DNA from 3 places in the Sphingopyxis sp. GW821-FHT12F08 genome. Region 3 is predicted to be linked to each of the others. Evidence: predicted binding sites of a transcription regulator. Region 3 holds the regulator's gene; each other region holds the start of a gene.
The links. Region 3 encodes LexA, which represses DNA repair genes until DNA is damaged. Its sites were predicted from a motif close to GTTCCNCNCTTGTTCT; they were not measured.
Positions count from the first base shown of each region.

Region 1: a site for LexA is predicted at 2,421-2,436, ahead of AC1RNQ_RS04085 (ImuA family protein). Genes of this name have one in related genera too.
Region 2: a site for LexA is predicted at 3,154-3,169, ahead of uvrA (excinuclease ABC subunit UvrA). Genes of this name have one in related genera too.

Region 1 covers NZ_JBXAQA010000001.1:823,185-828,890, forward strand. Annotated here, with positions in the region: gene AC1RNQ_RS04075 (CoA-acylating methylmalonate-semialdehyde dehydrogenase) at 1-1,201, opposite strand, end outside; gene AC1RNQ_RS04080 (LysR family transcriptional regulator) at 1,297-2,184, shown strand; gene AC1RNQ_RS04085 (ImuA family protein) at 2,440-3,240, shown strand; gene AC1RNQ_RS04090 (Y-family DNA polymerase) at 3,131-4,681, shown strand; gene AC1RNQ_RS04095 (error-prone DNA polymerase) at 4,678-5,706, shown strand, end outside.
Region 2 covers NZ_JBXAQA010000004.1:59,179-64,884, reverse strand. Annotated here, with positions in the region: gene AC1RNQ_RS12190 (nuclear transport factor 2 family protein) at 1-197, opposite strand, end outside; gene uvrA (excinuclease ABC subunit UvrA) at 233-3,142, opposite strand; gene AC1RNQ_RS12180 (M13 family metallopeptidase) at 3,387-5,465, shown strand; gene AC1RNQ_RS12175 (BCCT family transporter) at 5,470-5,706, opposite strand, start outside.
Region 3 covers NZ_JBXAQA010000003.1:383,565-389,270, reverse strand. Annotated here, with positions in the region: gene moaC (cyclic pyranopterin monophosphate synthase MoaC) at 249-722, shown strand; gene AC1RNQ_RS10735 (molybdopterin molybdotransferase MoeA) at 719-1,909, shown strand; gene lexA (transcriptional repressor LexA) at 1,975-2,658, shown strand; gene AC1RNQ_RS10725 (ComEC/Rec2 family competence protein) at 2,612-4,759, opposite strand; gene gltX (glutamate--tRNA ligase) at 4,830-5,706, shown strand, end outside.

The DNA.
Region 1 (5,706 bases), on a different contig from region 3:
TTTCGAAATCGGGGGCGCGGACGATCTGCAGCACAGGGCCGAAAATCTCTTCCTTGTACGATTCCATGTCGGTGGTGACATGGTCGAACAGGGTCGGGCCGATGAAGAAGCCTTTCTCATGCCCCTGCAGCGTGAAGCCGCGGCCGTCAATCACCAGTTCGGCGCCCTCGTCGGCGCATTTCTGGATCCAGCCCTCGACCTTTTCCTTGTGCGCCTGCGTCACCACCGGGCCGTAATGCGCCTCGGCATCGGTCGACACGCCGACGCGCAAAGCTTCGATCGCGGGGATCAGCTTGGCCTTCAGCCGCTCGGCGGTCTCGTCGCCGACGGGGACGACGACCGGCAGCGCCATGCAGCGTTCACCCGCCGAGCCGAAGGCGGCGCCGGCGAGATCATTGACGACCTGGTCGAGGTCGGCGTCGGGCATGACGATGCCGTGGTTCTTGGCGCCGCCCATCGCCTGCACGCGCTTGCCGTTGGCGACGCCGCGGTTGTATACATAATGCGCGATGTCCGACGAGCCGACGAAGCTGACCGCGCCGATATCGGGATGGTCGAGGATCGCGTCGACCATTTCCTTGTCGCCGTGGACGACCTGGCAGATGCCCGCGGGCAAGCCGGCTTCGAGAAAGAGTTCGGCGAGGCGCACCGGGACGCTGGGATCACGCTCGCTGGGCTTGATCAGAAAGGCGTTGCCGGTCGCGATCGCGACCCCCGACATCCACAGCGGGATCATCGCGGGGAAGTTGAACGGGGTGATGCCCGCGCCGATGCCGATCGGCTGGCGCATCGAATAGACGTCGATGCCGGGGCCCGCGCCCTGCGTATATTCGCCCTTGAGCACATGCGGGATGCCGCAGCAGAATTCGATGACTTCGAGCCCGCGCTGGATATCGCCCTTCGAATCGGCGATCACCTTGCCATGCTCGCTCGACAGCAGGTGTGCGAGTTCGTCCATATGGGCTTCGACGAGGCGCTTGAATTCGAACATCACGCGCGCGCGGCGCTGCGGATTGGTCGCGGCCCAGGCGGGCTGCGCCGCCTTCGCCGCGGCGACCGCCTTTTCGAGGAGGGCGGCATCGCCCAAGGCGACCTCGGCCTGCACGCCGCCGCTATTGGGATCGAAGACCGGGCTGCTACGTCCAGCGCTATTGGCCCCGCCACCGGCACCGCCGACGATAAGATGGTCGATCTGTCGCATCATGAGTCTCCCGAAATTGTTGCCGCTGCCACAGCCGAGTTGCGGGGCGATTGCAAGGGATAGACTTGCAGGGCGATGCTGCATATTTGCAGGCCATGGACTGGGACAAGCTGCAATATTTCCTGACCGTGGCGCAGCAGGGCACGCTCGCGCGCGCCGGGGCGGCGCTGCAGGTCGATGCGACGACGGTCAGCCGCCAGCTGAGCGCGCTCGAGGCGGCATTGCAACAAACCTTGTTCGAACGCGCGCCGGGCGGTTTCCTTTTGACGGCGGCCGGCCGCGCGCTCGTCCCGCACGCCGAGGCGATGGCGGCGGCGGCGGCGCGCATCCGCTCGGCCGGCGACGGGGGCGCGGCGCTGTCGGGGCAATTGCGGGTCAGCGTGTCCGAGGGATTCGGCAACAGCTTCATCGCGCCAAGATTGGCAGGTTTCGTCGCCGCGCATCCCGAGCTCGAGATCGATCTCGTCGCCTCGTCGGGGTTTCTGAATCCGTCGCGGCGCGAGGCCGATATGGCGGTGCTGCTCGCGCGGCCGCGCAAGGGCCCGTTGATCACGCGCAAATTGTCCGACTACAGCCTCGGCCTTTATGCGCCCGCACATCGCACCGACTGGCAGGAAGCGGTCGCCGCCACGCCGCTGTCGCGCGCCGGGGTGCCGGTGATCGGCTATGTTCCCGACATCCTTTACGCGCCCGAACTCGACTATCTGGGCGAGATCGAGCCGGGGCTGCGCGCCGGGGTGCGCTCCTCCTCGATCCTTGCACAAAGGCGGATGATCGCGGGCGGCGCGGGGGTCGGCGTGCTGCCTTGCTTCCTCGCCGCGGGCGATCCCGCACTAGTGCGCGTGCGGCCCGAGCAGGTGATCGCGCGCGCCTTCTGGCTCGCGCTCCACCGCGACGTCGCCCCGCAACCGCGCATCCGCGCCTTCATCGACTGGCTCGATGGCGAGGTGCGCGAGAGCCGGGGTTTGTTCGTGCCGGGGTAACCGGACTCTTCACCTCCCCGCTCCTGTTCTTCGTCATCCCCGCGGACGCGGGGATCCAGCTTTTTCCTTCTTCGTGCCTTTGCGCCTTTGCGTGAGATTTTTCTGATTTCACGCAAAGGCGCAAAGGCACGAAGAAAAGAGCAGAAGAAGGAAGCTGGATTCCCGCCTACGCGGGAATGACGAATGTGGGCCGTCCCCTGACTCGTCTTGACAAGCGCAGCCTCGAAAGCGCTAATAGAACAAATCAGGAACATTATGCCCCACGAGTCGCACCCCTCTATCGCCGGCCTGCGCCGGCGTCTCGCCCGGATCACCGGCGAGGCCGAACCGCGTGGTCAAACCGCGGGGCGGCTGGCGAGCGGCCATGTGGGGTTCGACGCCGCGCTGCACGGCGGCCTCGCGACCGGCCGCGTGCATGAATTTTTCGCCGCCGATGCGCTCGATGCCGCCAGCGCCGCCGCTTTCGCCGCACTGCTCGCGCTACGCCTCCCCGGCAAGGAACCGCTGGTCTGGCTGCGCACTGCCGACGCCGCGCGGCGCGGCGGGCACATCTACGCCCCCGGCATCGCCGAGCTCGGCGGCGATCCCGACCGGCTGCTGCTGATCGAGGCGCCCGATCCCAAATTGCTGCTCGCCTGCGCCAACGACGCGATCCGCTGCGCCGGGTCGGCGGCGGTGATCGTCGAAAGCTGGGGTCCATGGCGCGCGCTCGACCTCACCGCGGGGCGACGCCTCGCGCTCGGCGCGCGCGATGCGGGGACGACGCTGCTGATGCTGCGGCTCAATGCGACGCCGTCGCCCAGCGTCGCCGAAACGCGCTGGAACGTCGCCGCGGCGCCGTCGCGCGCGCTCGAGGCCAATGCACCCGGTGCGCCCGCCTTCGACCTCGAACTGCTGCGCTGGCGTGCGGGACTCGCGGGCGGGCGCTGGCAATTGGAATGGAACCATGACGAACATGTCTTCGGGCCAAATACCGGCGAAGCGGCGCTATCTGGCGCTGTTCTTCCCGTGGCTGCCCGCCGAGCGGCTTTGCCGCACGGCGCCGCGGCCGCCTGACGCCCCGCTCGTCTTCGCCGAAAAGGCGCGCGGCGCGCTCCGCCTCGCGAGCGTCGACCGCGCCGCGCAAGCGGTCGGGCTCGCCCCCGGCATGCCGCTCGCCGACGCGCGAGCGCGGGTGCCCGAGCTGCTCGTCGTCGCGCACGACCCGGTCGCCGACGCCGCCTGGCTCGACCGGCTGGCGCTCGGGTGCAACCGCTATTCGCCGCTGGTGGCGATCGACGCCCCCGACGGGCTGATCCTCGACATCGCGGGCACCGAGCATCTGCTGGGCGGCGAAGCGGCGCTGATCGACGATCTGGAGACGCGGCTGTCGCGGCTCGGGATGAGCATGCGCGTCGCGCTCGGCCCGACCGCCGATGCGGCGCGCGCGCTCGCGCGCTACCAGACGCGCGCCGCACCCGACGAAGCGGGGGCGGTGCGCCGCCTGCCCGTCGCGGCGCTCGAACTCGAAGCCGAGGCGACGACCGCGCTGGTGCGCGCAGGGCTCAAGACGATCGGCGACCTCGCGAGCCGCCCGATGGCGAATATCGCCGCGCGCTTCGGCGCCGATGCCGCGACGGCGCTGCGCCGCATCCTCGGCGATGCGCCGAGCCCGCTCGACCCGCGCATCGCCCCACCCCCCGTCGCGACCGAGCGCCGTTTCGCCGAGCCGCTGGGCAGCAGCACGCATGCGACCAAGGTGCTCGCCGAACTGGTGGGCGAGGCGATGGTCGAGCTGAGCGAGCGCGGCAAGGGCGGGCGCCATTTCCGCGCGACCTTCTTTCGCAGCGACGGGCTCGCGCGCGGCATCGCGATCGAGACCGGCCATCCGACGCGCGACACCGGCCTCGTCATGCGGCTGTTCGCCGAGCGGATGGACGGGCTCGCCGATCCGCTCGACCCCGGCTTCGGCTTCGACATGATCCGCCTCGCGGTGCCGCGACTCGAGGCGCTCGGCGCGACGCAATTGAAGCTCGAAGGCGGCACGGTACGCAGCGCGGCGATGGACGAGCTCGTCGACCGGATGACGACGCGGCTCGGGCGCGGGCGCGTCCGGCGCCTGCTCGCCGCCGACACGCATATCCCCGAACAGGCGCAGCTCGCACTCCCCGCCATCGACGCGCCGCCGCCCGCGCCCTGGCAGGCGCCGGGGCCCGGCGAGCCGCCGGCGCGTCCCTTCCACCTCTTCGACCCGCCGCAGCCGATCGAGGTGATCGCCGAGGTTCCCGACGGCCCGCCGCACCAGTTCCGCTGGCGGCGGCAGGCGCATGCGGTGCGCCGCTACGAAGGCCCCGAACGCATCGCCGCCGAATGGTGGCGCCGCCGCGACAATGGCGGGCTGACCCGCGACTATTACCGCGTCGAGGATGCGCAGGGCCGCCGCTTCTGGCTGTTCCGCCACGGGCTCTACGACGAACAGCCCGACCCGCGCTGGTATATCCATGGGGTGTTTGCGTGAGCGACGCGCCCGCCTTCGCCGAGCTGGTCGCGGCGACCAACTACAGCTTCCTGCGCGGTGCCTCGCACCCCGCCGACATGGTCGCGCGCGCCATCGCACTCGGCATGAGCGGTATCGGCATCGCCGACCGCAACAGCGTCGCGGGGGTGGTGCGGGCGTGGGCGTTTCTGAAAGATTTGCAGGTCAAAAAGCCCGGCAGCGTCACGCATTTCCGGCTGGTCGTCGGTGCGCGGCTCGTCTTCGCCGACGGCACCCCCGACATCGTCGTCTATCCGGTCAGCCGCCACGGCTGGGGCCAGCTGACACGGCTGCTGTCGACCGGAAACCTGCGCGCGCAAAAGGGCGACTGCATCCTGCATCTCGAAGATTTGCTCGCGCATTGCGACGACCTGCTGCTGATCGCGATGGAGGGCGACGAAGCGCTGCTCCGCACGCTCAAGCAGGCGCGGCCCAAATCGGTGTGGCTGGCGGCGGCGATGCCGCAATCGGGCGCCGATGCGCGGCGGCTGGCGACCCTGCAGCGGCTGTCGGCGGCAACCGGCGTCCCGTTGCTCGCGACCAACGACGCCCTTTACGCGACCGCGGCGCAGCGTCCGCTGCACGACATCGTCACCTGTATCCGCGAAGGCGTGACCGTCCAGAAAGCGGGCAAGCTGCTCCGCGCCAATGGCGAACGCCATTTGAAAGCGCCCGCCGAAATGAAGCGATTGTTCGACGGCTATCCCAAGGCGATCGAGCAAAGCAGCAAGCTGCTCGCCCGCATCGGCTTTCGCCTCGAAGACCTCCAATATGAATATCCGCACGAGCCGGTCCCGCCGGGCTGGAAGCCCTTTCCCTATCTCCACCATCTGGTGAAGACGGCGGCGGAAGCGCGTTACAAAACGCCCCTGCCCTCCAAGGTTCGCAAGCTGCTCGCCGACGAGCTGCGGCTGATCAGGAAGCGGCGCTACGTCTATTATTTCCTGACCGTCTATGATCTCGTCCGCTTCGCGCGCGCGCAAGAGCCGCCGATCCTGTGCCAGGGG
Region 2 (5,706 bases), on a different contig from region 3:
GTACAGAATTGGCCGTCGGGCAGGAACAGGGCTTCGAGCAGCTCGACGCGCCCCGCCCGCAAACCCCCGACATAGGCTTCGAGCGCCTGTTCGGGGGTGGCTGCGCCAGTCGTCGCTTCCGCGTGACCGGCGGCCGGCAGCACGAAGGCGCAGGGGAGGGCGAGGCGAAGGGCAATGCGCCCGGGATCGAGGGGCATGGCGTGAAACTCCCGCCGCATGGGACGCGGGCCTCTTACCCCGTCGCGGCCTCCTTCACCAGCATCGGCGCCAGATATTGGCCGGTGTAGCTCCGCGGGTTTTTCGCGACCTGCTCCGGCGTGCCGCTCGCGACGACCTCGCCGCCCTTGACCCCGCCTTCGGGGCCCATGTCGACGATATGGTCGGCGGTCTTGATGACGTCGAGATTATGCTCGATCACGATCACGCTGTTGCCCTGCTCGACCAGCGCCTGCAGCACTTCGAGCAATTTGCGGACATCCTCGAAATGCAGCCCGGTGGTCGGCTCGTCGAGGATGTAGAGCGTCTGCCCGGTCGAACGGCGCGACAGTTCCTTGGCGAGCTTGACGCGCTGCGCCTCGCCGCCCGACAGCGTCGTCGCCTGCTGCCCGACCTTGATATAGCCGAGCCCGACGCGGACGAGCATCGCCATCTTCTCGCGGATCGACGGCACCGCCTTGAAGAATTCCGCGGCGTCCTCGACCGTCATGTCGAGCACGTCGGCGATGCTGTGGCCCTTGAACTTCACCTCGAGCGTTTCGCGGTTGTAGCGTTTACCGTGGCACGTCTCGCACGTCACATAGACGTCGGGCAGGAAGTGCATCTCGATCTTGATGAGGCCGTCGCCGGTGCAGGTCTCGCACCGCCCGCCCTTGACGTTGAAGCTGAAGCGCCCGGGCTTGTAGCCGCGCGCCTGGCTTTCGGGCAGCCCCGCGAACCAGTCGCGGATGATCGTGAAGGCGCCGGTGTACGTCGCGGGGTTCGACCGCGGGGTGCGGCCGATCGGCGACTGGTCGATGTCGATCACCTTGTCGCAATGCTCCAGCCCCTTCAGGCTGTCGTGCGGCCCCGCGACCATGCGCGCGCCGTTGAGCACGCGCGCCGCGCTGGCATAGAGCGTGTCGATGATCAGGCTCGACTTGCCGCTGCCCGACAGGCCGGTGACGCAGGTGAAGGTGCCGAGCGGGATCTTGACCGTGACATTGTCGAGATTGTTCGCGCGCGCGCCCTTCAGCACCAGGTCGAAGCCATTGCCCTTGCGGCGGTGCTTGGGAATCTCGATGCGCTTGGTGCCGTTGAGATAGGCCGCGGTCAGGCTCTTGTCGCTCTGGAGCACCTGTTCGAGCGTCCCTTCGGCGACGATCTCGCCGCCGTGCAGCCCCGCGCCGGGGCCCATGTCGACGACATAATCGGCGTGGCGGATCGCATCCTCGTCATGCTCGACGACGATCACCGTGTTGCCGAGGTCGCGGAGGCGCTTCAATGTCGCGAGCAGCCGGTCGTTGTCGCGCTGGTGGAGCCCGATGCTCGGTTCGTCGAGGACGTAGAGCACGCCGCTGAGGCCGCTGCCGATCTGCGACGCGAGGCGGATGCGCTGGCTCTCGCCGCCGCTGAGTGTGCCGCTCGTGCGGTTGAGGTTGAGATAGTCGAGCCCGACATTGTTGAGGAAACCGAGCCGCTCGTTGATTTCCTTGAGGATCGCTTTCGCGATCTGGCGCTGCGTGTCGTTCAGCTTCGCATCAAGCGTGCCGAACCATTCGAGCGCGTCCGCCACCGAGCGCTGTGCCGACAGGCTGATATTCTCGCCCGCGATCTTCACCGCGAGCGGTTCGGGGCGCAGCCGCGCGCCGTGGCAGGTCTCGCACGGCTGCGGCGTCTGATATTTCGACAGCTCCTCGCGCATCCACGCGCTTTCGGTCTGGAGCATGCGGCGGTTGAGGTTGCCGATCACGCCCTCGAACGCCTTGTGCGTCGTGTAGCTGCGCTTGCCGTCCTTGAAGGTCAGCTCGACGGGCTTGCCGCCGGTGCCGTAGAGGATGACGAGTTGGACCTCGCCGGGCAGGTCCTGCCACGGTGTGGTCAGGTCGAAGCCATAGGCTTTGCCGAGGCTTTCGAGCACCTGCATATAATAAGGCGAGGGCGGGTTCGATTTCGCCCAGGGCACGACCGCGCCCTTCTTGAGGCTCAGCGCATGATTGGGCACGACGAGGTCGGGGTCGAACTCCTGCCGTTCGCCGAGCCCGTCGCACGCGGGGCAGGCGCCCTGCGGGGCGTTGAAGCTGAACAGTCGCGGCTCGATCTCGGCGATGGTGAAGCCCGAAACGGGGCAGGCGAATTTCTCGGAGAAGATCAGCCGGTTCGCGGGGATGCCCGCGCCCTTCATCGCCCCCCCGGTGTCTTCCTCCTCGCGCCCCGGCACCGGGCCGTCGGCGAGGTCGACATAGGCGAGCCCCTCGGCGAGCTTCAGCGCGGTTTCGAAACTGTCGGCGAGCCGCGTGCCGAGGCCCTCGCGCACCGCGATACGGTCGACGACGACCTCGATGTCATGCTTGTATTTCTTGTCGAGCGCGGGCGCCTCGCCGATCTCGTAAAACTCGCCGTCGATGCGGACGCGCGTGAAGCCGTCCTTCTGCCACTGCGCGAGCTCCTTCTTATACTCGCCCTTGCGGCCGCGCACGACGGGGGCGAGCAGATAGGCGCGCGTACCCTCGGGCAGTTCCATCACGCGGTCGACCATCTGGCTGACCGTCTGCGCACTGATCGGCTCGCCGGTTTCGGGCGAATAGGGGATGCCGACGCGCGCCCACAGCAGGCGCATATAGTCGTAGATTTCGGTGACCGTCGCGACCGTCGAGCGCGGGTTTCGCGACGTCGTCTTCTGCTCGATGCTGATCGCCGGCGACAGGCCGTCGATATGCTCGACGTCGGGCTTCTGCATCATCTCGAGGAACTGGCGCGCATAGGCGGAGAGCGACTCCACATAGCGCCGCTGGCCCTCGGCATAGATGGTGTCGAAGGCGAGGCTCGACTTGCCGCTGCCCGACAGGCCGGTGATGACGACCAGCGCATCGCGCGGCAGGTCGACGTTCACGCCCTTCAGATTATGCTCGCGCGCACCGCGCACCGAAATATGGGTGAGACTCATGGGAGGGCTGTGTTCCAGATTTGTTCTTGGCGCGCAAGGGGGCGTTTTGCGCCGGGTCATGGTCTAGATAGGAAGTCGGGAGCCATGCTGCAACGCCGCGCTCCGTGCCGGCTTTCCACCAACTCCCCAATGGCTTCGACCAATGCGCCCCCGTCGGCTTGACGCATTTTCGCGCGAGGCGGACAAGACTTGGCATGTCCGCCGCCCGTCGGGAACGGGGCCGGCGCACGAAAGGAGCTGGGGAATGAAGAAATTTTTGACGGGGGCCGCGGGCCTCGCAATGGCCGCGGCCCTGGTCGCGGTGCCGGTGCTGGCGAACGACATGGCGCCCTTCGCGTTACTCAAGGCCGATGGGGCGGGCGAGGCATCGGCGAAGGACGATGCCTCGCTGAATGCGCTGACCTTCGGCAGCTGGGGTGTCGATCTCGGCGCGCGCGACACCAGCGTGCGGCCGGGCGACGATTTCGACCGCTTCGCCAATGGCGGCTGGTTCGCCAAGACCGAAATCCCGGCCGACCAGGCGTCGGCGGGGGTCGATTACGACGTCTATAATCTGACCCAGCGCCAGCTGCGCCAGGTCGTGACCGGGGCGCCGGCGACGAGCCAGGTCGGCGGCCTCTACCAGAGCTTCGCCGACGAGGCGCGAGTCGAGGCGCTGGGCGCCAAGCCGCTGATGGCCGACCTCGCGAAGGTCGCGGCGATCAAGGGCAAGAGCGAAATGGCGCGCTTCATGGGCGCGTCGCAGGGTGCGTTCGGGATGACGATCGTCGGCGGCGGTCCTTACGCGGACACCGACGATCCGACGATCAACGTGCTGTGGCTGGGGCAGGGCGGGCTGGGCCTGCCCGAGCGCGAATATTATCTCGACGACCAGTTCAAGCCGCAGCGCGACGCCTATCGCGCCTATATCGTGCGCACGCTGGGGCTGACCGGGGCGAAAAACGCCGAGGCCGGAGCCGACGCGATCATGGCGCTGGAGACCGAGATCGCCAAGGTCAGCTGGAAGATCGCCGACCGCCGCGACATCGGCAAGATCAACAACCCGATGTCGTCGGCCGAGCTCGCCGCCTATGCGCCCGGGCTCGACTGGAACGCCTGGTTCGCCGGCGCGGGGATCGGTCCGCAGAAGCGGATGATCGTCAACGAGACCACCGCGATCCGCGACATTTCGGCGCTCTATGCCAAGGCGCCGCTCGACACGCTGAAGCTGTGGCAGCAATTCCATGTCGCCAACCAGGCCTCGCCCTATCTGTCGAAGGCCTTCGTCGACAGCCGCTTCGACTATACCAAGGTGCTGAGCGGGGTGAGCGAGCTGCGCCCGCGCTGGAAACGTGGGCTGACGCTTGTCGATGGCAGCCTCGGCGAGTTGGTTGGCGAAACCTATTCGCACCAATATTTCCCCGCGAGCGCCAAGGCGAAGATGGAGGCGCTGGTCGCCAATCTGAAGCTGGCGATGGGCGACCGCATCCGCGCGAACAGCTGGATGGCGGCGCCGACGAAAGAGGCGGCGCTGGCGAAGCTCCAGAAGATGGACGTGATGGTCGGCTATCCCGACAAGTGGCGCGACTATTCGGGGCTGAAGATCGATCCGGCCGACCTCTATGGCAATGTCCAGCGCAGCGGGAAGTTCGAATATGCCTATCAGCTGGGCGAGCTCGGCAAGCCCGTCGACCGCAAGAAATGGTCGATGAACCCGCAGGAGGTGAACGCCTATAATGGCGGGCTCGAGAACAAGATCGTGTTTCCCGCGGGCATCCTCCAGGCGCCCTATTTCAGCGAGAGCGTCGACGATGCGGTCAATTATGGCGCGATCGGCGCGGTCATCGGGCACGAGATCATTCATGGCTTCGACGACCAGGGGCGCAAGATCGACGCCAATGGCGCGGTGCGCGACTGGTGGACCCCCGAGGATGCGGCAAAGTTCGACGCCGCGGCCAAGGCGTTCGGCGCGCAATATGCGACCTATGAGGCGGCGCCCGGCGCCTTCATCAACCCCGACCTGACGATGGGCGAGAATATCGCCGACCTCGCGGGGCTGGAGGTCGCTTATGACGCCTACCACCGCTCGCTGGGCGGCAAGCCCGCGCCGGTGATCGACGGGCTGACCGGCGACCAGCGCTTCTTCCTCGCTTTCGCGCAGGCGTGGCGCGACAAGGCGCGCGAGGATTCGATCAAGCAGCAGGTGGCGAGCGACCCGCACAGCCCGGCGCGCTGGCGGATCATCGGCCCGGTGCGCAACGTCGACGCCTGGTATCAGGCGTTCGGCGTCGGCGCCGACGCCAAATATTATCTGAAGCCCGAGGACCGCACCAAGATCTGGTAAGAGCCTATTCAGGCAGGGCGGGGGCGGCGGTCGGTCGCCCCCGCCACGCCATCACGCCGAGCGACAGCGCGGCGCCGACGATCACGAACAGCGCGGGAAAGCCGCCGAGCACCGACATCATGCGGATGCCGTCGAGCCCCGCGGCGGCGACGAGCACCATCGCGACCAGCCCGACGGTCACGCCCCAGACGATCTGGATCCACAGCGCGGCCTCGGGGCGTTCGGGGCTGATGCCGTGCGT
Region 3 (5,706 bases):
GCAAAATTTCGCGCAAAGACGCAAAGACACGAAGATGTCGCGCCAGCTCGCTTCGGATGGCTATCGCCGCAGGCGAAATAGAAGGCGCTACCGCGGTATCATATGCAATCGCAGCGATCTTGCGCTGTCCTCTTCGTGTCTTTGCGTCTTTGCGCAAAACAAAAAATCACAACGGCGCAGCCATAGACGACGGTCAACTTGCAACCCGCCCCTTGCCTTTCGCACCTCGCCTTGCTTGGCTCACCGCCATGACGCTCAAACCGACTCATCTTGACGACTCCGGCGCCGCGCATATGGTCGATGTCGGCGCCAAGCCCGCAACGCCGCGCCGCGCCGTCGCGACCGGCCGCATCACCATGTCGGCGGGCGCGCTCGAAGCCATCCGCAGCGGCAACGCCCCCAAGGGCGACGTCCTCTCGACCGCGCGCCTCGCGGGCATCATGGCCGCCAAGCGCACATCGGACCTCATCCCGCTCTGCCACCCGCTCGCCCTCACCAAGGTCGGCGTCGATTTCACCTGGGAGGAAAGCGGCATCGCGGTCACCGCCACCGCCGCGACCACCGGCCCCACGGGGGTCGAGATGGAGGCGCTCACCGCCGCCTCGGTCGCGCTGCTCACCCTCTACGACATGGCGAAGGCGCTCGACCGCGCGATGGTGCTCGGCGACATCCGCCTCCTCGAAAAGAGCGGCGGGCGCTCGGGCGACTGGTCGGCAGCATGAGCAAATTGCTCCCGGTCGAGGAAGCGCAGGCGCGGTTGCTCGCGCTCCGCGGCCCGCTCCCGCCGGAAAAAGTCGCTTTCTCCGAATCGCTTGGCCGCTATCTTCCAGAAGATATCTTCGCGCAGCGCGACCAGCCGGCCGCGCCGCTGTCGGCGATGGACGGCTATGCGATCCGCTTCGCTGACCTGCCCGGCCCGTGGACGGTCACCGGCGAAGTCGCGGCGGGCGCCGCCCCCGCCGCGCCCGTCGGCCCCGGCCAGGCGATGCGCATCTTCACCGGCGCGATCCTTCCGGACGGCGCCGACACCGTGCTGATCCAGGAAGATGTCGCCGTCGACGGCGCCACGCTGACGCGCACCGACCCGGGACCGGCGCTGTCCGGCCAGCATGTCCGCGACCGCGCCGGCGATTTCGCCGCCGGGACCGCGCTGCTCGCCGCGGGCACCCGCCTGACCCCCGGCGCGATCGCGGCGGCGATCATGGGTGGCGCGGCGCAGCTCGCGGTCGGCGCCCGCCCACGCGTCGCGATCCTCACCACCGGCGACGAGCTCGTCCCGCCCGGCCGCGCGCTCGCGCCGGGGCAGATCCCCGATAGCAATGGCCCGATGCTCGCTGCGATGCTCACCGCCGAACCCGCGGTCGTCGGCCTGCCGCTCCACATCCGCGACGACCGCGAGACTCTTGCCAAAGTTTTGAAAGACTTGGCGCGACGCCACGACGTCATCGTCACCGTCGGCGGCGCCTCGGTCGGCGATCACGACCATGTCCGCGGCGCGCTTGAGGATGCCGGTGGGCGCCTCGATTTCTGGAAGATCGCGATGCGCCCCGGCAAGCCGCTGATCGCCGGGACGGTCGGCGACGCGCTGCTGCTCGGCCTGCCCGGCAACCCGTCGTCGGCCTTCGTCACCGCGATCCTGTTCCTGATCCCGCTCGTCCGCCACCTCGCCGGCGCTGTCGCCCCGCTCCCCCAACTCCGCCACGCGCCGCTGCTCGCCCCGCTCGGCGCGGGCGGAAAGCGGCGCGACTATCTGCGCGCGCGGCTCCTCGATGGGCGTCTCTCGGTCTTCGACAGCCAGGACAGCGGCCGGACCTTTCCGCTCGCCGCCGCGACCGCGCTGGTCCTGCGCGAGATCGACGCCGCGCCGCGCGCTGCGGGCGAGGTCGCGGCCTATATCGACATCGCTTGACAAGTCCCGCTCTGTTCCACTATCGTTCTCCTTATGTCCGAAACCGGCACCATGGAGAACGCCCGATGTTGACCGCCAAGCAGCATGAACTGCTCCACTTCATCCAGCAAAAGCTCGACGCGAGCGGCATTTCGCCCTCGTTCGAGGAGATGAAGGAGGCGCTGGGCCTCAAGTCCAAGTCGGGAATCCACCGCCTTATCAGCGCCCTGGAGGAACGCGGTTTCCTCCGCCGCCTCCCCAATCGCGCCCGCGCGCTCGAGGTGGTCAAGCTGCCCGAGGGCGGCAAGGCGGCTGTGCGGGGCGATAGCAACAATGTCGTGCCGCTGCGCAAGCCCGCCCCCGCGCTGCGCCCGATCGCCGCGAACGATGTCATCTCGGTGCCGCTGCACGGCAAGATCGCCGCGGGCGTGCCGATCGAGGCGTTCGAGGATCACAATAATCTCGCGGTCCCCGCCGCGCTGCTCGGCGCGGGCGAACATTATGCGCTCGAAGTCTCGGGCGACTCGATGGTCGAGGCGGGAATCTTCGACGGCGACTATGCGCTGATCCAGAAAGCGAGCACCGCGCGCGAGGGCGACATCGTCGTCGCGCTCGTCGACGGGCAGGACGCGACGCTCAAATATTTCCGCCGCGAGGGCAAGATGATCCGCCTCGACCCCGCGAACAGCGCCTATGAACCGCAGCGCTACGAGGCCGAGCGCGTCATCGTGCAGGGGAAATTGTCGGGACTGCTTCGTCGTTACCACTGACCTGCGGCGGGCGGCGCCAGGGATGCTCGTCGCCCGTGCGTAACGTCGCGACCGCGCGCGGACGGTCGCGCAGATAGAGCGCGAGGCCGCCGGTTTCGGCCAAGCTGTCGCGGTCGATCGTCAGCCAGCGCCCCACGCATTCGCGCGGCAGCCAGCGGTCGCTGATCACCACATCGGCCGCTGCGCACGCCGGCGCCATCTCGGCGCCCTCGATCCGGTCGCGTCCGCGCGCCGCGAGGATGATGCGCTCGCGCTGGGTCCAGCGGCAGAAGTCGCGGTTGCACACCACATGGTCGAGATCCGCCAGCACGCCGAGCGGGGCGTCGATCCCCGCCGCCTCGGCGACCGAATCGCGCACATAATCGCCCGCGCGGTCGCGCAGCAGCGCATAGTCGCCACCCGGCAGCGCCGCCGCGACATGCTTGCCGTCGCTCGTCACCAGCAGATCGGGGCGCGGCTGGACAAGCAGCACCGCCATGCCGGCTAGCAAAGGCACGATGCCCCAGCGCCGCCACCCGGTCTGCCACAGCAATAGCCACAGCCCGCCGAACACCGCGAGGCCGAACCCCCAGGGCGGAAACACCGGCAGCGTCGCCACCGCACCCGGCGCATCGGCGACGAGATGCGCCAGCCAGATCAGCAGCTTCAGCGCCTGTTCGGCGACCCACCAGAAAGGCGCGCCGAGCCCGACCGCGTCGAACAGCAACGCCAGCGCCTCCGCGGGCATGATCACGAAAGTGGTGAGCGGGATCGCGACGACATTGGCGAGCGCGCCGTAGAGCCCCGCCTTGTGGAAATGGAACAAAGCGATCGGCGCCAGCGCGACTTCGACCACCAGCCCGGTGATCAGCAGGCCGACGATCCCGCGGCCAAGCCGCAACGGCCAGCCCTCTTCGCGCCGCGCCATGAACCGCTGCATCCACCGCCCCTCGTGCAGCGCGACGATCGCGGTGATCGCGGCGAAGCTCAGCTGGAAGCTCGGACCAGCGAGCGCCTCGGGCCGCCATAGCAGCACGATGAGCGCGCCCGCGGCGACAAGCCGCAAGGTCAGCGCCTCGCGCCCGAGCAGGATCGCGACGAGTACCAGCAGCGCAGCGATGAACGAGCGCAGGGTCGGCACCTCGGCCCCCGCGAGCAAAGTATAGCCGCCCCCCACCAGCGCCGCGGCCGCCGCGGCGAGCGGCAGCACATAGCCGCCGAGCGCCAGCCGCCTGCTCAAACCCAGCAGCCGCATCGCGAGCAGCATCGCGAAGCCCACGACCGCGGTCACGTGCAGCCCGCTGATCGACAACAGGTGCGCGAGCCCGCTCCGCCGCATCGCCTCCTCGTCGGCGGGGTCGATCGCACCGCGGTCGCCCGCGACCAGCGCCGCGGCGATTCCGCCCGCCGATCCGTCGACCTGCGCATGGATATGACTGCTGAGCCGCGCGCGCAGCGTCTGCTCGCCCTGCCCCGCGCCGCGCGCGCGCCGCACCTCGCCCAGCACCGTCCCGACCGCGCCGAGCCGGTCGAACCAGGCGCGCTGGGCGAAATCATAGCCGCCGGGCAGGCTCGCCGCCGGCGGCGGCATCAGCCGCGCGCGCAGCCCGACCGCCTCGCCCGGCGCGATTCCCGCGCCCTGCACCCCGTCCGCGGTCAGCCGTACGCGCGGTGGCAGGTCGGGCCGGCCGTGCGGGCGGACGATCAGCCGCACCTGCGCCTTTGCCGGCAGCGGCTCGACGCTTTCGACCACGCCCGAAAATTGCGTGACCACCGGCGCCGCGAGCACCGGCGCCTCGACCCACAGCGCGCGGCCCCAGATCAGCAGCATCCCCGCCGCGGCCACGGCGCAGCCGACGACGAGCATGCGCCCCGCACGGCGCTGCCATCCCGCGAGCAGCCCCGCGAGCGCCAGCGCCGCAAGCGCCAGCAACAGCGCGATCCAGTGCATTTGGGTGGGCAGCGCGAACCAGGCCGCGATCCCGGCCCCCAGCATCACCGGCAGCCACAGCGCGATCCGCTCGCGCTCGGCGTCGAGCCGCGCCTCGATCGCTCCGGACAGCCGGGCGGCGGCCGCCGCGACCGCCGCACCAATGGGCGTTTGAAGCGGCCTTGTCGCCATGCTAGGGGCACCCCCGAACCCCGCGCCCGGACCTTCGCCGGGGCCGGCAAAGTGAGTGAAAGAGGCCTTGGTGGCAACCGAAAATCGAGCAATATCATCCGAAGCGACCGGCGCCGACGTGGTCACGCGTTTCGCGCCGTCGCCCACGGGTTTCCTGCACATCGGCGGCGCGCGCACCGCGCTGTTCAACTGGCTGTACGCGCGCCACCATGGCGGCAAGTTCCTGCTGCGCATCGAGGATACCGACCGCGCACGCTCGACCGACGCCGCGATCGAAGCGATCCTCGACGGCATGCAGTGGCTCGATCTCGACTGGGACGGCGAGACGGTGTTCCAGTTCGCGCGCGCCGGCCGCCACGCCGAAGTCGCGCACGACCTGCTCGCGAAGGGCGCCGCCTATCGCTGCTACCTCACGCAGGACGAGCTCGCCGCGATGCGCGCCGAGGCGCAGGAAAAGCGCCTGCCCTTCCGCGTCCGCAGCCCGTGGCGCGACCGCGACGACGGCGATCCGGCGGTGCCGCACGTCGTACGCCTGCGCGCGCCGCAGGACGGCGCCGAGACGATCCACGACAAGGTGCAGGGCGAGGTCACCGTCCAGAACGCCGAACTCGACGATTTCGTGCTGCTGCGCAGCGACGGCACCCCGACTTATATGCTCAGCGTCGTCGTCGACGACAACGACATGGGCGTCACGCACGTCATCCGCGGCGACGACCATCTCAACAACGCCTTCCGCCAGCTCGCGCTGATCGACGCGATAGATTGGCGCCGCCCGGTCTATGCGCATGTCCCGCTGATCCACGGCGCCGACGGTGCGAAATTGTCGAAGCGCCACGGCGCGCTCGGCGTCGACGCCTATCGCGACGAAATGGGCTACCTCCCCGAAGCCGTGAACAATTATCTCCTCCGCCTCGGCTGGGGACATGGCGACGACGAGATCATCAGCC